Regions from separate parts of the Streptomyces sp. NPDC005566 genome, predicted to be linked through region 3. Evidence: riboswitches for the same ligand, from Rfam matches in the RefSeq annotation. Region 3 holds a riboswitch; each other region holds the start of a gene.
The links. Region 3 has a riboswitch for cobalamin ahead of ABZS61_RS32040 (CbtB-domain containing protein). Riboswitches for the same ligand answer to the same signal wherever they lie in the genome.

Region 1 (5,916 bases), on a different contig from region 3:
CGCCAGGAGTGCGGCCTGCCGCACGTCCTCGGCGGTGACCTCGTCGCGCCCCGCCCACGCGGCCAGCGCCGTGGCGGTGCGCGCCATGACGATGTCGGCACGCATGCCGTCCACCTCGAAGGCCGCGCACGTCGCCGCGATCTGCCGCAACACACCGTCCCCGAGCACCACTTCGGGCAACAGGACACGCGCGGCGGCGATCCGTGCCCGCAACGCGCCCTCCTCCTGCGCCCACCGGGCGGCGAACCCGTCCGGATCGTCGTCGTACGCGAGCCTTCGCCGCACGACCTCGACCCGCTGATCGGTGTCGCGGGAGGCAGCCACCTCGACGGTCAGCCCGAAGCGGTCGAGCAACTGCGGGCGCAGCTCGCCCTCTTCGGGGTTCATCGTCCCGACCAGCAGGAACCGCGCCGCATGCCGGACGGAGACGCCCTCGCGCTCGACGTACGAGGCGCCCATGGCCGCCGCGTCGAGCAGCAGGTCCACCAGGTGGTCATGGAGCAGGTTGACCTCGTCCACGTACAGGATCCCGCGGTGCGCGTCGGCGAGGAGCCCCGGCTCGAAGGCCTTGACCCCCTCCGAGAGCGCCCGCTCGATGTCCAGCGCACCCACGAGCCGGTCCTCGGACGCGCCGACGGGCAGCTCCACCGTCCGCGCGGCACGCGACACGCCGGTCCCGGCCTCGTGCGGCCCGTCGGGACACGCCGGGTCGGGCGCGACCGGATCGCAGGAGAACCGGCACCCGGAGACCACGGACACCTCCGGCATGAGCGCGGCGAGCGCCCGCACGGCGGTGGACTTGGCGGTGCCCTTCTCGCCCCGCACGAGAACACCGCCGACGGCCGGACTGACGGCGTTCAGCAACAGACCGAGCCGCAGATCGTCCTGCCCGACGATGGCGGTGAAGGGATACGGGGTACTCACGGTGCCTCCTCGGTCGCGTACACAACTGGTCCAGCCACATCAGGCGTTCGCTCCGCGTTCCGGGGGAGGGAACCGGGCCCGTCCGGCGGTCGAGGGGCGGAGGCCGCGTTACGGGATGTCCGCGGCGCCCCCGGCGGCACGAACGGCAGCCCCGCAGGCGCCCCCTCCTCGATCAGCCGCCACAACGCATCCGTGTCCGCGTGCTCCTCGATCAGGTCCCCCAGCCGGTCCAGCTGTTCCTCCCGAAGCTCCGAGAAGCTCGTGTCCGGAGCCGCCACGAACCGCCGCCCGGCGGCCCGGGCCACCTCCGCCAGGAACCGCCGCCTGAACGCGTCGCTCTCCAGCGACCCGTGCCAGTGCGTCCCCCACACGGCGCCCACCCGGCACCCGTCCAGGAACGGCTCGCCGCCGCGCACATCGGCGACCCCGTGATGGATCTCGTACCCCTCCACGGGCTCCCCGAGCGCCGACCCGACAGGCCGGCGCAGCACCTTCTCCCGGCCGAACCGGATCCGCACCGGCAGCAGCCCCAGCCCCTCGACCAGGCCCGCCCGCGACTCCACCTCGTCCTCGATGGACTCACCCAGCACCTGGAAACCGCCGCAGATCCCCAGCACCGGCAACCCCTCGGCCGCCCGCCGCAGCAACGCGCCGGCCAGCCCCCGCTCGCGCAGCCACGCCAGCGCCTTCACCGTGCCGCGCGTACCGGGCACGATCACCAGGTCCGCGTCGGCCAGCTCCTCGGCCCGGTCCACGAACCGCACCACCACACCCGGCTCGGCCGCCAGCGCGTCCACATCGGTGAAGTTCGACATCAGCGGCACGGCGCACACCGCGACCCGCAGGACGTCCTGGCCGTGCGGCGGTGCGACGACCGACTCCCGCACGGCGCCGCGCATCGACACCCGCAGCCCGTCCTCCTCGTCGATACCGAGGCCGTGGGCGAACGGCAGCACCCCGTACGTACGGCGCCCGGTGAGCTCGTGCAGCATGTCCAGGCCGGGCTCCAGCAGCGACACATCGCCGCGGAACTTGTTGACGAGGTACCCGGCGACCAGCGCCTGGTCCTCGGCGCTCAGCAGCGCCGTCGTACCGAAGAACGAAGCGAACACCCCGCCCCGGTCGATGTCCCCGACGACCAGCACCGGGAAGCGAGCCGCCCGCGCGATGCCCATGTTCACGATGTCCGTGCGCCGCAGATTGATCTCGGCCGGACTGCCCGCCCCCTCGCAGATCACGGCGTCATACGTGCCCCGGAGCTGCTCCAGACAGTCCACGACCGTCCCCAGCAGCGATTCCTGGCGCCCGCCGTGGTAGCCGCGCGCACTCATCTCGCCGACCGGCTTCCCCATCAGGACCACCTGACTGGAGCGGTCACCACCGGGCTTGAGCAGCACCGGGTTCATCAGCACGCTCGGCTCCACCCGGGCGGCCTGCGCCTGCATCGCCTGGGCACGGCCGATCTCCGCACCCTCGTGGGTGACGAACGAGTTCAGCGACATGTTCTGCGCCTTGAACGGTGCGACCTTCACCCCCTGGCGCACCAGCCACCGGCAGATCCCCGCCGTGACGACGCTCTTGCCCGCGTCCGAGGTGGTTCCCGCGACCAGCAGCCCGCCGCCCTGTCCGCCGCTCATGCCCGACCCTTCCGTCCTGCGGCCAGCCGCGCGGCCGCACACACGCCGAGGGCCAGCACACTCACCCGGCGCGACAGCCGCACCGCGCGTTCGATATCAGTGACCCGCACGTCCCGGCCGGTCTCCCCGTTGAGTACGGGCCGGTGCTCGACCCGGCCGCCGTACGCGAGAGTCCCGCCGAGGCGCACGCCGAGCGCACCCGCGAACGAGGCCTCCACCGGGCCCGCGTTGGGGCTCGGGTGCTTTCCCGCGTCGGCCCGCCAGGCCCGTACCGCCTCGCGCGGACGGCCACCGGCGGCCACGGCGAGCACCGCGGTGAGGCGGGCCCCGGGCCAGCCGGCGAGGTCGTCGAGACGGGCCGAGGCCCAGCCGTAGCGGCGGTGGCGCGGCGACCTGTGGCCGACCATGGCGTCGAGTGTGTTGACGGCCCGGAACGCGACGAGGCCCGGGACACCGCCGATGGCGCCCCACACCAGAGCGCCGACGACGGCGTCGGAGGTGTTCTCGGCGACGGACTCCACCACCGCGCGGGCGATCTGCGGTCCGTCGAGGGACTGGGGGTCACGGCCGCAGAGGTGCGGCAGCCGCTCCCGGGCCACCTCGACGTCACCGGCGGCGAGCGCACCGCCGATGGCGCGGGCCTCCCGGCCCAGCGACGTACCGCCGACGACGGACCAGGTGGCGGCGGCGGTCAGGGCCACGGCCGCGGCGGGACGGTCGCGTACGGCACGGGCGGCCAGCGCGGCGGCGCCCGTGGCGCCCCCGGCGCAGACGAGTGCGTGCAGGGCGCCCCAGCCGCGGTGGTCGCGCCACAGCCGGCTCTCGACGCCTGCCGCGGCCTGCCCGAAGGCGGCGACGGGGTGGCCCCGCCGGGGGTCACCGAGCAGCAGGTCGCCGATCAGACCGGCGGTGGCGCCGTACGCGAAGATGCGGTCGGCTCGCACGGTTCAGCCGGCCGTCGCGCCTCGAAGGACCTTCGGAGCGGGTGACACAGGGACCGACGCACGGCAGCCAGGCATGGCAGATGTCCTTAACTCAGGGTCCGCGCCCTGGTTCGACGTGACCGGCGACGAGAGTCTCCTGGCTTCCGGATCCGCAGTTCCCCCGGCCTTCCAGTCCGTGGTGGACCGTGACTTCCGTGTGGGGGCCTGCTCCCCGGTGACAGTGGCGGGACCGCGCCGGATTCGCACCGGCTTCCTCTCCTGTCGCCGTAAATGGCACCGGCAGTCCACCACGCCCCGTGAACGCCCGTCAACCTGCCGTTGACCTGCGGGAGTGCAGTGTGCGCAGACGCACATCGGGCCGGACACACCCGTGGTGTGTCCGGCCCGATGCGAGGAGACGGCGGCGCCGCGCCGGGGTGCTCAGACGACGATCAGATAGATCCCGTAGGCGACCGCCGCCGCGCACAGCCCGAAACAGGCGTACGCGCCGGTGCGCGCCAGCGTGAGGGATCCGCCGGACTGAACCGCCGAGGCCTGCTTGGCGAGGCCGATGATGCCGAGAGTGAAGAGGCCGACCAGTGCGACGGTGACCACGAGGCTGACGCCGAAGACGGAGGCGAGAGCTGCCCAGTCGATGTTCATACGGATCTGTCCTTACACCGTGGCCGGTCGGGCCGGGTCGGCCGGGGTTCCGGCCGTCGGGGCCGGGGCCGGGATGGTGGTCTTGAGGTCCGGGACGCCGGAGCCGATGGGCGGCGGGCTGACGGCCGCGATGGCGGTGGTGACGACGCCCGCGGGCTCGGCGTCCGTCTCGTTGACGTTGGTGTGGTCGACCGGCTTGCGGCGCGACAGCAGCCAGATGGCACCGGAGCCCGCGACGAGGAGAACGGCGACCACGCCGACACCCCAGGGGCCCTGTTTGGTGAGGAACTCCGCGCCCGCGCCGACCAGGCCGGCGGCCGGCAGGGTCAGGCCCCAGGCGATGAACATGCGGGTGGCCGTGGACCAGCGGACCACGCCTCCCTTGCGTCCGAGACCGGCGCCCATCACGGCACCGGAGCAGGACTGGGTGGTGGAGAGGGAGAAGCCGAGGTGCGAGGAGGCCAGGATGACCGTGGCCGCACTGGTCTGGGCGGCGAAGCCCTGCGGCGGCCTGAGGTCGGTGAGGCCGCTGCCCATGGTGCGGATGATGCGCCAGCCGCCGAGGTAGGTGCCCAGTGCGATGGCGATACCGGCGGAGGCGATGACCCAGACCGGCGGGTTGGAGCCGGGGGCGAGCACGCCACCGGTGACCAGGGCCAGGGTGATGATGCCCATCGTCTTCTGGGCGTCGTTGGTGCCGTGGGCGAGGGAGACGAGACCGGCCGAGGCGATCTGTCCGGCCCGGTAGCCCTTGGCGGTCGACTTCAGCTGCGCCTCGTCGGTGATCTTCCGGTTGAGGCGGTACGTCAGCTTCGTGGCCAGTAGTGCGGCCAGACCTGCCACGAGGGGGGCCGCGATCGCGGGCAGGAGGACCTTCGTGACGACGGTGCCGCCGTTGATCGAGGACCAGCCGGCCGACATGACCGCGGCGCCGATGAGGCCGCCGAAGAGCGCGTGGGAGGAACTGGAGGGCAGGCCGACCAGCCAGGTCAGCAGATTCCACAGGATGGCGCCGACGAGCGCCGCGAAGATGACCTCGGTTCTGAGGCCGTTCTCATTGATGATCCCGCCGGAGATCGTCTTGGCGACCTCCACCGACAGGAACGCGCCGACGAGGTTGAGAACGGCGGACATGGCCACCGCTGTCTTGGGCTTGAGGGCGCCGGTCGAGATGGTGGTGGCCATCGCGTTGGCGGTGTCGTGGAAACCGTTCGTGAAATCGAACACGAGAGCTGTCACGATCACGATCGCGAGCAGCAGCGTGATGTGTTCCATTTACCCAGGCAATCGTTCGACGTCAGTGGCTGTAGGAACGTAAGCAACCTGGATGAACGGAAGATGAACTGGGCAGGGCGTTGTGGTGACTCCAAGCGCGAGCAGCCATTCCGCTTGTGTGCGCCCAGGGTGGCCGCACCGGCCCGCGCCGGTGCGGCAACCGGCCTTCGCCGGGTTCCGGTGCGCACCTGGTGTGCCGCATTTGCCCCTTTGGGATGACATCGGTCACGTGACCCTCGACGGCTCCGCCCGACAGGCCACGGCGGAGCCGGAGTGATACGAACGGATGACCCTAGGATCGCCCCATGAGCGATCAGCACCAGGACGCGATCGAGCGGGCATGGGACGGCGTCGTCGCGACGGCCCGCAGGACTGCCGCGGACGGGCTGGTCGTCGGCACCTCGGGCAACGTGTCGGCGCGGGTCGGCGGAGTCGTCCTGGTCACCCCCAGCGGAGTGCCCTACGACCGGCTGGGCCCCGCAGACGCGGTCGGC
Region 2 (5,916 bases), on a different contig from region 3:
GTTTTCGAGCGAGCAGGCGATGGCGTCCGCGTCGGGCGCCGAAGCCTGCTGTACGGGAATGGGCGCGGCGGCAGCAGCGGTCCCGGACGCCGCACGGGCGATCCGGGTCGCCGGACGCGAGCGCAGGTAGTACGTCGTCTTCAGCCCCTGCTTCCAGGCGTACGCGTACATCGAGGAGAGCTTGCCGATCGTCGGCGTCTCCAGGAACAGGTTCAGCGACTGGCTCTGGTCGAGGAACGGCGTACGGGCCGCCGCCATGTCGATCAGACCGCGCTGCGGGATCTCCCACGCCGTGCGGTACAGCGCACGCACCTCCTCGGGAATCCAGGCGAAGCCCTGCACCGAGCCGCTCGCCTCGCGCAGTGCCTCCCGGGTCCGCGCGTCCCACACGCCGAGCTTCTTCAGCTCGTCCACCAGGTAGGCGTTGACCTGGAGGAACTCCCCGCTGAGCGTCTCGCGCTTGAAGAGGTTGGAGACCTGCGGCTCGATGCACTCGTACACACCGGCGATCGAGGCGATCGTCGCCGTCGGCGCGATGGCGAGCAGCAGCGAGTTGCGCATCCCGGTCTTCGCGATCCGGCCACGCAGTGCGTCCCAGCGCTCGGGCCAGTTCAGCTCGGTGTCGTAGTGGTCGGGGTGCAGTACACCGCGGGCGGCGCGCGTCTCGGACCAGGCGGGCAGCGGGCCCGAGCGCTCCGCGAGGTCGCACGACGCCTCGTAGGCGGCCAGCATGATCCGCTCGGAGATCCTCGTGGAGAGCGCGCGGGCCTCGGGGGAGTCGAAGGGCAGCCGCAGCTGGAAGAAGACGTCCTGCAGGCCCATCGCGCCCAGGCCCACCGGGCGCCAGCGGGCGTTGGAGCGCCCGGCCTGCTCGGTCGGGTAGAAGTTGATGTCCACCACGCGGTCGAGGAAGGTCACGGCGGTACGGACCGTGGCGTCCAGCCGCTCCCAGTCCATCTCCCCGCCGACGACGAACGCGCCGAGGTTGACCGAACCCAGATTGCAGACGGCCGTCTCGCCGTCGTCGGTGACCTCGAGGATCTCCGTGCACAGGTTCGACGAGTGCACGACTCTCCCCGGCTCGGCGGTCTGGTTCGCGGTCCGGTTGGAGGCGTCCTTGAACGTCATCCAGCCCTGACCGGTCTGTGCGAGCGTCCGCATCATCCGCCCGTACAGCTCACGGGCGGGCATCGTCCTGCGGGCCAGGCCCTTGGCCTCCGCCGCACGGTACGCGGCATCGAACTCGTCGCCCCACAGGTCGACCAGCTCGGGGGTGTCGGCAGGGGAGAACAGCGACCACTCGGTGTCCGCGTCGACGCGGCGCATGAACTCGTCGGGGATCCAGTGCGCCAGATTCAGGTTGTGCGTGCGGCGCTGGTCCTCACCCGTGTTGTCCCGCAGCTCCAGGAACTCCTCGATGTCCGCGTGCCAGGTCTCCAGGTAGACGGCGGCGGCGCCCTTGCGGCGGCCCCCCTGGTTGACCGCGGCGACGGAGGCGTCGAGCGTCTTCAGGAACGGAACGATGCCGTTGGAGTGCCCGTTGGTGCCACGGATCAGCGAACCCCGGGCGCGGATCCGGGAGTACGAGAGACCGATGCCCCCGGCGTGCTTGGACAGCCGTGCCACCTGGTGGTAGCGGTCGTAGATCGAGTCGAGCTCGTCCAGCGGGGAGTCCAGCAGATAGCAGGAGGACATCTGCGGGTGCCGGGTACCGGAGTTGAACAGGGTGGGCGAGGAGGGAAGGTAGTCGAGCCGGCTCATCAGCCCGTACAGCGAGGCGACTTCGTCCAGGGCGCGCTCGGAGGTGTCCTCGGCGAGGCCCGCGGCCACCCGGAGCATGAAGTGCTGCGGGGTCTCGATGACCTGGCGGGTGAGCGGATGGCGCAGCAGGTAGCGGCTGAACAGCGTCCGGAGCCCGAAGTAGCCGAAGCGGTCGTCGGCGCCGTCGGTGAGCGCCTGCCCGGCCAGCGCGTCGAGGGCGTCCGCGTGCAGCGTGACGAACTCCGCCGTACGGTCGGCGATCAGGCCCTCGCGGTGGCCGACGGCAACCGAGGCGGAGAACGACACGGCGCCCTGGCCGGCGGCCTCGTCCGCGATGGTGCGGGTGAGGAGCCGTGCGGCGAGCCGGGAGTAGGCGGGGTCCTCGGAGATCAGGCCCGCGGCGGCCTCGGTGGCCAGCGAGCGCAGCTCGGCCTCGTCCGACCGGGCGTTGCGGCCGCGCAGCGCGGCGGCGGCGACCCGTCCCGGGTCGGTGTCGGGCAGATCGACGGTGAGGTCGGTCAGGGTCCGCAGCAGTGCGGTCCCGGGCCCGTCGGGCGTGGCGTGCGCGGACTCGGCTGAATCGACCGCTGAAACCGGATCGGCTGGCGCGATGGTCACTGGGGCTATCCCTCGCTCGGCTCGGGGCCGGCGGGAGCGGGGGCAGCCGGGCAGGACGATGCCCGGGAGAGGGGCAGCACTGCGCACGGCGTCCACCGGCCCTCCGCGAGGCCCGGACGTCGGGCGTCCGGTTCGGTCGAGCCGGACGCGCTGTCGGCAGGTCTTCGGACTTCCCGGTGCGCAGAAGCACACCGATCACACCGTTGCGGGACAGTTCCGGATTCGCACCGGATTCCCCTGCGGAGACAGCGAGCATGAGCATACATGTGGGGGCCGTCGGACATGGCAGCCCCCACATGTTGTGTCGCGCTCGGTCAGAGCTCCAGGCGGAATGTCAGGAGCGAGATGTGTTCGACGGGCTTCCAGTCCCGTTCCGGAGTGCGTACGAAGCCCAGCCGCCGGTAGATCCGATGGGCGCCGTGCATGGCCTGCTGCGTCGACAGGACGAGACCGGAGACGCCCTCCGTGGCCCGTGCCCGGTCGATGCAGGCCCGTACGAGCGCCTCGCCCGCCCCGCGTCCACGGGCCTCGCCGGAAACGGCCAGCATCCGGAACTCGGCCTCGTCCACCCCGGCGATGTCCGCCCACGGGCTGCCGGGTGCCGCGTAGGTCACACCGCCGAGCAGCGTGCCGTCACCGCCCACCGCGACGAGTACCTCCGCCTCGGCGGCCCGGCGGCCGACCGCGCGCAGTTCCGCCAGATAGGGGTCGTCGGCGCCGAAGTCCAGCAGCTCGTCGGCGAGATACGCCTCGGCGGTGATGCCGGCCAGTGCCTCGTGCTCCTGGAGGCCGACGGGCCTGATCGAGATGTCCATGGCGGGAGTCTGCATCAGGCGGAAGTGAGGGTCGAACTCCTTTACGGAGATCTGGACTCCTTCACGGCAGAACGGACTCCCCGTACGGCGAGCCGGACACCCCTCCGGCGGCCCCGAACGGAGCGGGCCGCCGCGCCCCTGGGGATGCGGCGGCCCGTTGAGGAACCGGCTTCGGAGGGTGCGGTCAGTGACCGCTGCCCGGGGCACCCACGGTGGGACCGTCGCCCGCCGTGGGATCGCCGCCCTGGGCGCCCACGGTGGCGCTGCCCGGGGCACCCACGGTGGCCGGCGGCAGCGCCGTCTTGACACCCGGGTCGCCCGCGTCCGCGGTGTAGTCGGACGGGGAGGTCTCGTCGATCCCGGCCGGTGCCTTCAGCGCGTTCAGGACGAAGGTCAGTACGACCACCACGACGACGTTCAGCACGAACGCCGTCAGACCGATGTAGCCGATCTCGCCGATGCCGGGGATCTCCTTGGAGGACCCGCCGAAGTGCTTCTGGGTCGGGCTCGCGACGCCGTACGCGGCGGCCGTGCCGTAGACCATTCCGACCGCCCAGCCCGCCAGCAGGGCCCAGCGGTGGAACCACCGGGTGAAGAGGCCGCCCACCAGGGCGGGCATCGTCTGGAGGATCCAGATCCCGCCGAGCAGCTGGAAGTTGATCGCGACCGTCTTGTCCATCGTGAGGACGAAGGCGAGCGCGCCGACCTTGACCAGGAGCGAGACCAGCTTGGAGACCTTGGTCTCCTGGGCCGGGGTCGCGTCGGGCTTGATGAAGTCCTTGTAGATATTGCGGGTGAAGAGGTTCGCCGCGGCGATCGACATGATCGCTGCGGGTACCAGTGCGCCGATCCCGATCGCGGCGAAGGCCACACCGGCGAACCAGTCGGGGAACATGTTCTCGAACAGCTGCGGAATGGCCAGCTGACCGTTGTCCACCTTCACTCCGGCGGCGATCGCCATGAAGCCGAGCAGGGCCAGCAGGCCGAGCATCAGCGAATACAACGGCAGGATCGTGGTGTTGCGCCGGATCACGTCACGGCTGCGGCTGGAGAGCGTCGCCGTGATCGAGTGCGGGTACATGAAGAGCGCCAGCGCCGAGCCCAGGGCCAGCGTGGCATAACCCCATTGGCCCATGTCGCCGGGCACGAGAGCACCGCGTGGCTTGCCCGTCGCCTCGTTCGTCTGCGCGAAGGCCTCGCCCGCCTTGGCGAAGATGTCGTCGAATCCGCCGAGTTTGATGGGGATGTAGATGATGGCCACCGCGATGACCAGATAGATCAGGCCGTCCTTGACGAACGCGATCAGCGCGGGCGCGCGCAGCCCCGAGGAGTAGGTGTACGCGGCGAGTACGGCGAACGCGATCAGCAGCGGCAGGTCCTTGATGAACCAGTGGGTGGTCTCGCCGCCGCCGACGCCCATGACGTCCAGCACGGCCTGGATGCCGACGAGCTGGAGGGCGATGTACGGCATCGTGGCGAGGATGCCGGTGACGGCGACCGCCAGCGACAGCCCCTTCGAGCCGAAGCGTCCGCGGACGAAGTCCGAGGTGGTGACGTAGCCGTGCTTGTGGGAGACCGACCAGAGCCGCGGCAGGAAGGTGAAGATCAGCGGGTAGACGAGGATCGTGTACGGGACGGCGAAGAAGCCGGCCGCGCCCGCCGCGTAGATCGCTGCGGGGACCGCGACGAAGGTGTACGCCGTGTAGAGGTCGCCGCCGAGCAGGAACCAGGTGACCCAGGTGCCGAACGACCGTCCGCCCAGGCCCCATTCGTCGAGGCTTGCCTCGTTCTCGGCCTTGCGCCAGCGCGAGGCCATGAATCCGATGACCGTGACGGCCAGGAAGAAGAAGATGAATACGGCGAGTGCGACGCCGTTCACGCCGTCCTTCATGCTGACGCACCTCCCTTGCGGGAGCGCTGGTCACGCTGCCACAGCTTGTACGCGACCATCGTGAGAGCGGTCGAGACGAACACCCAGAGCATCTGGTACCAGTAGAAGAACGGGATGCCGATAAAGGTCGGATCGACCTTCGCGTACGAACTCACCCAGAGCATCGCCACGAAGGGCGCGATAAGACAGAGGGCGATAATCACCCTTGTGGGTGTAACTGTTGGTCGTTTCGCGTCTGTATTTTCCGGCATATGGCGACTCCGTCCCCTCGCTGATCACCTGTTGTAATGCGCACGAAATCTAGGCGAGGGTTCCGGCAACCGTCACCCCCCGTCCGCATTGCGGTCCTGCAACGGTCCGGCGTCGCCCGAAATGACTGATCCCCCTGCGTCTGCAGGGGGATCAGTCATATTTCCGCATTCCGGACTGCTCTCAGTCGGTGGGCCGCTTCAGGCGGGCAACGAACTTGTAGCGGTCGCCGCGGTACACCGAGCGGACCCACTCCACCGGCTCGCCGTGTCCGTCGATCGAATGCCGGGACAGCATGAGCATCGGCAGGCCGACGTCCGTACCGAGCAGCCCTGCCTCGCGCGGGGTGGCGAGAGAGGTCTCGATGGTCTCCTCGGCCTCGGCGAGCCGGACGTCGTACACCTCCGCCAGCGCGGTGTAGAGAGAGGTGTACTTCACCAGTGAACGGCGCAGCGCGGGAAAGCGTTTGGCCGAAAGGTGGGTGGTCTCGATGGCCATGGGTTCACCGCTCGCGAGACGGAGCCGTTCGATGCGCAGCACCCGTCCGCCCGCCGTGATGTCGAGCAGCCCGGCGAGCGTGTC
Region 3 (5,916 bases):
CCATATGGACAGATTGCAGTGGTACAACCGCGAACTATCGCCTGACCTGCGATGAAGCCGATCTGGTTTTCGCGTGAAACCGCAGGCTTCGGCCGGAAAGCAGTGCTTGAACCGCCTCCGACAGTGACCCGAGGTGGCGGCTTCCGGGGGTCATGCCGGGGTCGATCGACGGTCTCGCAGGGTTGCTCCGCTCCACGTCGGCCGCAGGAGCCGCGCCGCGCCCGAGACGCGCCGCGGGCAAGAGGCCCGGCAGAGCGAGCAGGACGGTAAATTCGAACAATGAGTCAACTGAGCGACCCCGTCCGTCAATCGCCGCCGGGGCGGGGCCGGCTTCTCGCCGTCAGCGATCTCCATATCGGGATCGCCGACAACCGTCCGATCGCCGACAAGCTGCACCCGTCGCACGACGACGACTGGCTCATCGTCGCGGGCGACGTGGCAGAACAGGCAGATGAGGTCGCGCAGGCTCTGGAGATGCTGGCGGGCCGCTTCGCCCACGTGGTGTGGACCCCCGGCAACCACGAGCTGTGGACCGTGGACAAGGATCCCGTACGACTGCGCGGACAGGCGCGGTACGAACACCTCGTTCAGGTGTGCCGCGAGCTCGGTGTGACGACACCGGAGGATCCGTACCCCCGGTGGCAGGGAGCGGACGGGCCGGTGGCCGTCGCCCCCGTGTTCGTGCTGTACGACTACACGTTCAGGGCCCCCGGAACGACGACCAAGGAAGAATCCCTGGCCAAGGCGCACGAAGCCGGAGTCGTCTGCACCGACGAGTACCTGCTCCACCCCGACCCCTATCCCGCCCGGGACGACTGGTGCCGGGCGCGGGTGGCGCAGACAGAGGAACGGCTCGCCGCGCACGACCCGGACGTCCCTCTGGTGATCACAGGCCACTGGCCACTGGTGCGCGAGCCCACATCCGTCATGTGGTACCCGGAGTTCGCCCAGTGGTGCGGCACGGAACTGACGGCCGACTGGCACCGCCGCTTCAACGTGGCCGCCGTCGTCTACGGGCACCTCCACATTCCCCGTACGACCTGGTACGACGGCGTGCGCTTCGAGGAGGTCTCGATCGGCTACCCCAGGGAGTGGCGCAAACGTGGCCACCCCCGCGGCCTGTTGCGTCAGATCCTTCCCTACACGGGCGAACACCCTCCGGGCGAGCCGGGGGAGGGGGCGTGATCGAGCAACTGCTCCCCGCGTACGTCGCCTGCGCGGACACCTTTGACGCGGATGCTCCGGCGGGAACGCTCTACCCCGAGGAAGCGGAACTCGTCGCGCGCAGCGTGGACCGGCGCAGGCAGGAGTTCGCGGCCGTGCGCGCCTGCGCGAGGCGGGCCATGGCGGCCCTCGGGCTGCCCCCCACGCCTGTGTTGCGCGGCCACCGGGGGGTGCCCCTGTGGCCCGAGGGAATCGTGGGCAGCATGACGCACTGCGAGGGCTACCGCGCCGCGGTGCTGGCCCGGGCGTCCGAAGTGCGCGCCCTCGGCATCGACGCGGAACCGGACGAAGCACTGCCGGCCGACGTGTGGGAGGTCATCTCGCTTCCCTCGGAGAGACGGCGGATCGGCCAGGTCACGGGCGGCGCGGCCCCCCACTGGGACCGGCTGCTCTTCAGTGCCAAAGAGAGTGTCTTCAAGACGTGGTACCCGCTTACAGGCATCGAACTCGACTTCGACGAGGCGGAGATCGAGTTCCGCCGGAGCGAAGGGACTCGGAACCGGGGCACCTTCACGGCGCAGCTGTTCCGCACGGCGCCCGGGATACCGGGGTCGTTCGAGGGAAGGTGGCGGCTCCAGGACGGGTTCGCGGTCACCGCGATCGCCCTGCCCCACGCTCCTCCGGAGGGCGACCGCACCGCAGGTTCCACCGCCCCGACCGTCCGCTGAGTTCGGTGAGCGCGAGCGGGGGCACGTCCAGCCGCCAGAAGGCCTGGACCGGCAGAGCCAGCGCCTGCACCACCGCCGCGCGGACGACCGCGGGTTCGACCACGGCCATGACCCGCACGTCGCGGTCCCCGGCCAGGGTCTCCAGCCAACTGCCCACCCGGGCGGCCAGGTCCAGGAGTGACTCCCCTCCGTGCTGGGCGGCCGAGGGGTCGGTCAGCCAGGCGGACACGGCGTCAGGTTCCGCCGTGCTCACGTCCGACAGCCGTTGGCCGCTCCAGCGCCCCATGCGCCAGTCGTGGAGGGCGGGTTCGGTACGGGCGGCGAGCCCGAGCGCCTGAGCGGTCTGCCGGCAGCGCTCCGAAGGACCGCGCACGTACCGGTCGGCTCCCGGTACGTCACCGGCGGCGTCCCCGGCTCTGCGCAGACCCGCCTCGTCCAACGGCGCGTCACCCTCGAAGCGCGCCTCTCTAGACGCGGCATTCATGGCTGGTGAGATCAACATCACCCGTACCGTCATGCTCGGCCTCCACTTCTTGAACAACTGCCCGATGCGTAGGCGCCCCATGGGAACACGGCCCGCGCCGCGGGCCGTGACCGGGACGGTTGCACCGTGGCGGCGCCCGAGCAACAGGCGGTATGGTCGCGGCAACCAAGACGAGGTGTGAACGGAAGTCCGGTGAGAATCCGGCACGGTCGCGCCACTGTGTACCCGCTCGTTCTGCGGGAAAGTCAGACCCGGCACCTTCGTCTCAGGCACCACGACAGGGACGCGTGTTCCCACAGGAGGTTCTGCCATGGCACATTCTGCTGCCCCAGCTGCGATCGCACCCGCGATCACCCCCATCTCGCTGAAGGCCATTGCCCCCTGGGCTGTCTTCTTCGGGATCCTGATGCTCGTCCTGCTGTACTTCGTCGGCGCCGAGCAGGGCGCCACCGCGGTCTTCTCGGGCGAGTCCGTGCACGAGTGGGTCCACGACGGACGCCACCTCCTCGGATTCCCCTGCCACTGATAACTCCGGGAATCAGGGGAACGTTCCATGAACTCCGTATCGGTCAGAGCTCTGCTCGTCCGCGGCATGCTGGCCGGCCTCGTGGCCGGCGCGCTCGCTCTCGCCGTGGCCTACTTCCTCGGTGAGTCCCGCGTGGACGCCGCCATCGCGCTGGAAGAGTCACACACCCACGACCACGGCGGCGGCGAGGAACTCGTCAGCCGCACGATGCAGGCCACCGGCGGGCTCGCCACCGGTGTCCTCGTATTCGGCGTGGCCATCGGCGGCATCGCCGCACTCGTCTTCTGCTACGCCTGGGGCCGCATCGGCAGCTTCGGCCCCAGGGCCACGGCCGCACTTGTCGCGGGTGCCGCCTTGCTGACGGTGTACGTCGTGCCGTTCCTGAAGTACCCGGCGAACCCGCCGGCTGTCGGCAACCCCGACACCATCGGACAGCGCACCGGCATGTTCTTCCTGATGGTCGCTCTCAGCGTGCTGCTGGCCGTTGCCGCCGTGATCCTCGGCAAACGTCTCGCACCCCGGCTGGGCAACTGGAACGCGACGACCGCCGCAGGCGCCGGCTATGTCCTGCTGATCGGACTCGCCTACGCCTTCCTGCCCTCGTTCAACGAGGTCGGCACGGACTTCCCGGCCAGCCTGCTGTGGGAGTTCCGGCTGTCCACGCTCGCCGTCCAGGCGACGCTCTGGACCGCCTTCGGTCTCGTCTTCGGCTACCTGACCGAGCGGCTTCTCGTACCGGCCGCCGGTACCTCGTCGGCGGGAGGCCGTACGGCACCTCGCCCGGCCGATGCCGTGAGCTGACCCTCGAGCCCGCAGGGGCTTCCGACAAGTGAACCCGCCGGGAATTCCCGGCGGGTTCCGTCATGTGCGGGCCCGGGACCGGCGAGCTCGGAGTCCAGGCGTCAGCGTCAGGTGTACGACGTCAGGCGTCGGGCGTCCGGCCGGTTCGTGTCCAGTCGATACGGAAGTGTTTGAGCCGGTCGTCGACGCCGACCAGCCGCATCCCGGCCGCTGCCATGACGTGGTGCGATCGGGTGTTGTCGAGATCGGCATCGCCCTTCACGGAGGCGACCCCCTGGGAACGTGCGAAGGCAAGAAGGGCCCGTAGCGCTTCGGAGGCGTACCCCAGGCCGCGTACCGAGGGGATCAAGCCGTAGCCGATCGTCACCCGGCCGTCGGAATCCGGCTTTCCGTGGAAGCCCACACCGCCTATCACGTGCCCGTCCGCACGGCGCCGGATCTCGTAGGCGCCGAACGGCTGAGGGCTGCCGGCGTTCGCGCAGGTCTCCAGGAAACGGCGGGCGACCCCGCGGTCGCCGTCCCCGGGGTATCCCGGTGCCCAGAAGGTGCCTGCCGGCGGTTCACCCGCCTCCACCGATGCGGCTTCGGCCGCGTTCAGCGGGTGCAGAAGCAGGCGTGTCGTCATGAGGTTGTCCATGACAGCCCGGAGTATCACCTCGGCAGGGGACGTCGCACCCGAATTTCGGCACCCGACCTCGGTAGCGTCGCTACGGTAACAATGTTAGCTTTGCTGTCATCGGGCCGCGGAGACGGCCGGGGCCCCTCTACGGACGGAGCAGGTCATGAGTGAGCAACAGCAGCGCACCACCGCGGTGCGCAGGGTCGCTCTGGTCACCGGGGGCTCACGAGGTATCGGCCGTGAGAGCGTCGAGCGGCTCGCGGCCGACGGGTTCGCCGTCGTCGTCAACTACGCGGGCAACAAGACCGAGGCCGAGGCGGCAGTCGAGGCTGTCGTCTCCGCCGGTGGCGAAGGATTCGCGTTTCAGGCGGACGTCGCGGACGAGACTGCCGTGGCCGCCCTCTTCGACGCGGCGGAGGCGGCCTTCGGGGGGATCGACGTGGTCGTCCATGCCGCGGGCATCATGACGCTCGCACCACTGGTCGATACCGACCTGGACGCCCTGGACCGGATGCACCGCACCAACATCCGCGGCACGTTCGTCGTCGATCAGCAGGCGGCGCGCCGTCTCCGCGACGGCGGGGCGATCATCAACTTCTCCAGTTCGGTGCTGTCGCTCGCCCTCCCGGGATACAGCGCCTACGCGGCCACCAAGGGGGCGGTGGAGGCCATGACGCTGATCCTCGCCCGCGAACTGCGCGGCCGGGACATCACGGTCAACGCGGTGGCCCCCGGCCCGACCGCCACCGCGCTGTTCCTGGACGGCAAGGACGAGGAAACCATCGCAAGGATGGCGGCCCAGCCGCCGCTCGAACGGCTGGGCACGCCGCAGGACATCGCGGAGGTCGTCTCGTTCCTCGCCGGCCCCGCCCGCTGGGTCAACGGCCAGGTGCTGCGCGCCAACGGGGGGATCGTGTGACACCTCGTGCGGCCTTCTTCCGCGCCCCGCCCGGACATGCTCCGACGGGGCACCGTTTCCCGCGCGGGCGCCGGACCCGCGCCGTACACCGCTTGATAGCGTCCGTGCCGTGAGTACCCGAGCGCGCATCCTCGAAGTGGCCGCCGAGCTCGTCGCGGCGTCGCCGGACGGGGACATCTCCACCCGGGCCGTGTGTGAGGCGGCCAAGGTCGGCGCACCGGCTCTCTACCGGCACTTCGGGGACAAGGAAGGGCTGCTGTCGGCGGTGGTTGACCACGGCTTTGACGCGTACCTCGCCACGAAGCGGGAACGCGGCGATTCCACGGACCCGGTCGAGGACCTCCGCAACGGCTGGGACAGCCACATCGAGTTCGCCCTGCGAAACCCGAACCTGTACCGGCTGATGAACTCCCCGGCGATGCGCACACCGCCCGCCGCGGCGTTCGAGTCCCACCGGATCCTGACTCGCGACCTCGAGCGGGCTGCGGAACAGGGGAAGTTGCGCGTCACCCCTGAACTGGCGGCCCAGATGATCATGTCGGCCAATACAGGTGTCGCCCTCATGCTGGTGTCCCGCCCCGCGACCTTCTCGGACGACAGCGTGCGGACGCGCGTACGCGATGCTGTGCACGCCGCCGTCTTCACCCCGGAAGCGTGCGCCGCCGAACCGCTGGA

Region 1: it holds a riboswitch for cobalamin, as region 3 does, so the genes downstream of both, ABZS61_RS14620 (cobalamin biosynthesis protein) here and ABZS61_RS32040 (CbtB-domain containing protein) in region 3, are expected to answer to the same signal.
Region 2: it holds a riboswitch for cobalamin, as region 3 does, so the genes downstream of both, ABZS61_RS13915 (ribonucleoside-diphosphate reductase subunit alpha) here and ABZS61_RS32040 (CbtB-domain containing protein) in region 3, are expected to answer to the same signal.

What each region holds. Positions count from the first base shown of each region.
Region 1 is NZ_JBEXDB010000008.1:52,703-58,618, reverse strand. It holds gene ABZS61_RS14630 (putative cobaltochelatase) at 1-924, opposite strand, end outside; gene ABZS61_RS14625 (cobyric acid synthase) at 921-2,561, opposite strand; gene ABZS61_RS14620 (cobalamin biosynthesis protein) at 2,558-3,505, opposite strand; cobalamin riboswitch at 3,635-3,762, opposite strand; gene ABZS61_RS14615 (hypothetical protein) at 3,926-4,147, opposite strand; gene ABZS61_RS14610 (inorganic phosphate transporter) at 4,160-5,422, opposite strand; gene ABZS61_RS14605 (class II aldolase/adducin family protein) at 5,728-5,916, shown strand, end outside.
Region 2 is NZ_JBEXDB010000007.1:287,220-293,135, forward strand. It holds gene ABZS61_RS13915 (ribonucleoside-diphosphate reductase subunit alpha) at 1-2,379, opposite strand, end outside; cobalamin riboswitch at 2,517-2,648, opposite strand; gene ABZS61_RS13920 (GNAT family N-acetyltransferase) at 2,694-3,194, opposite strand; gene mctP (monocarboxylate uptake permease MctP) at 3,379-5,085, opposite strand; gene ABZS61_RS13930 (DUF3311 domain-containing protein) at 5,082-5,336, opposite strand; gene ABZS61_RS13935 (GntR family transcriptional regulator) at 5,518-5,916, opposite strand, start outside.
Region 3 is NZ_JBEXDB010000028.1:17,595-23,510, forward strand. It holds gene ABZS61_RS32025 (metallophosphoesterase) at 280-1,185, shown strand; gene ABZS61_RS32030 (4'-phosphopantetheinyl transferase superfamily protein) at 1,182-1,892, shown strand; gene ABZS61_RS32035 (histidine phosphatase family protein) at 1,816-2,409, opposite strand; adenosylcobalamin (AdoCbl) riboswitch at 2,545-2,642, shown strand; gene ABZS61_RS32040 (CbtB-domain containing protein) at 2,687-2,902, shown strand; gene ABZS61_RS32045 (CbtA family protein) at 2,930-3,703, shown strand; gene ABZS61_RS32050 (GNAT family N-acetyltransferase) at 3,825-4,340, opposite strand; gene ABZS61_RS32055 (SDR family oxidoreductase) at 4,486-5,241, shown strand; gene ABZS61_RS32060 (TetR/AcrR family transcriptional regulator) at 5,351-5,916, shown strand, end outside.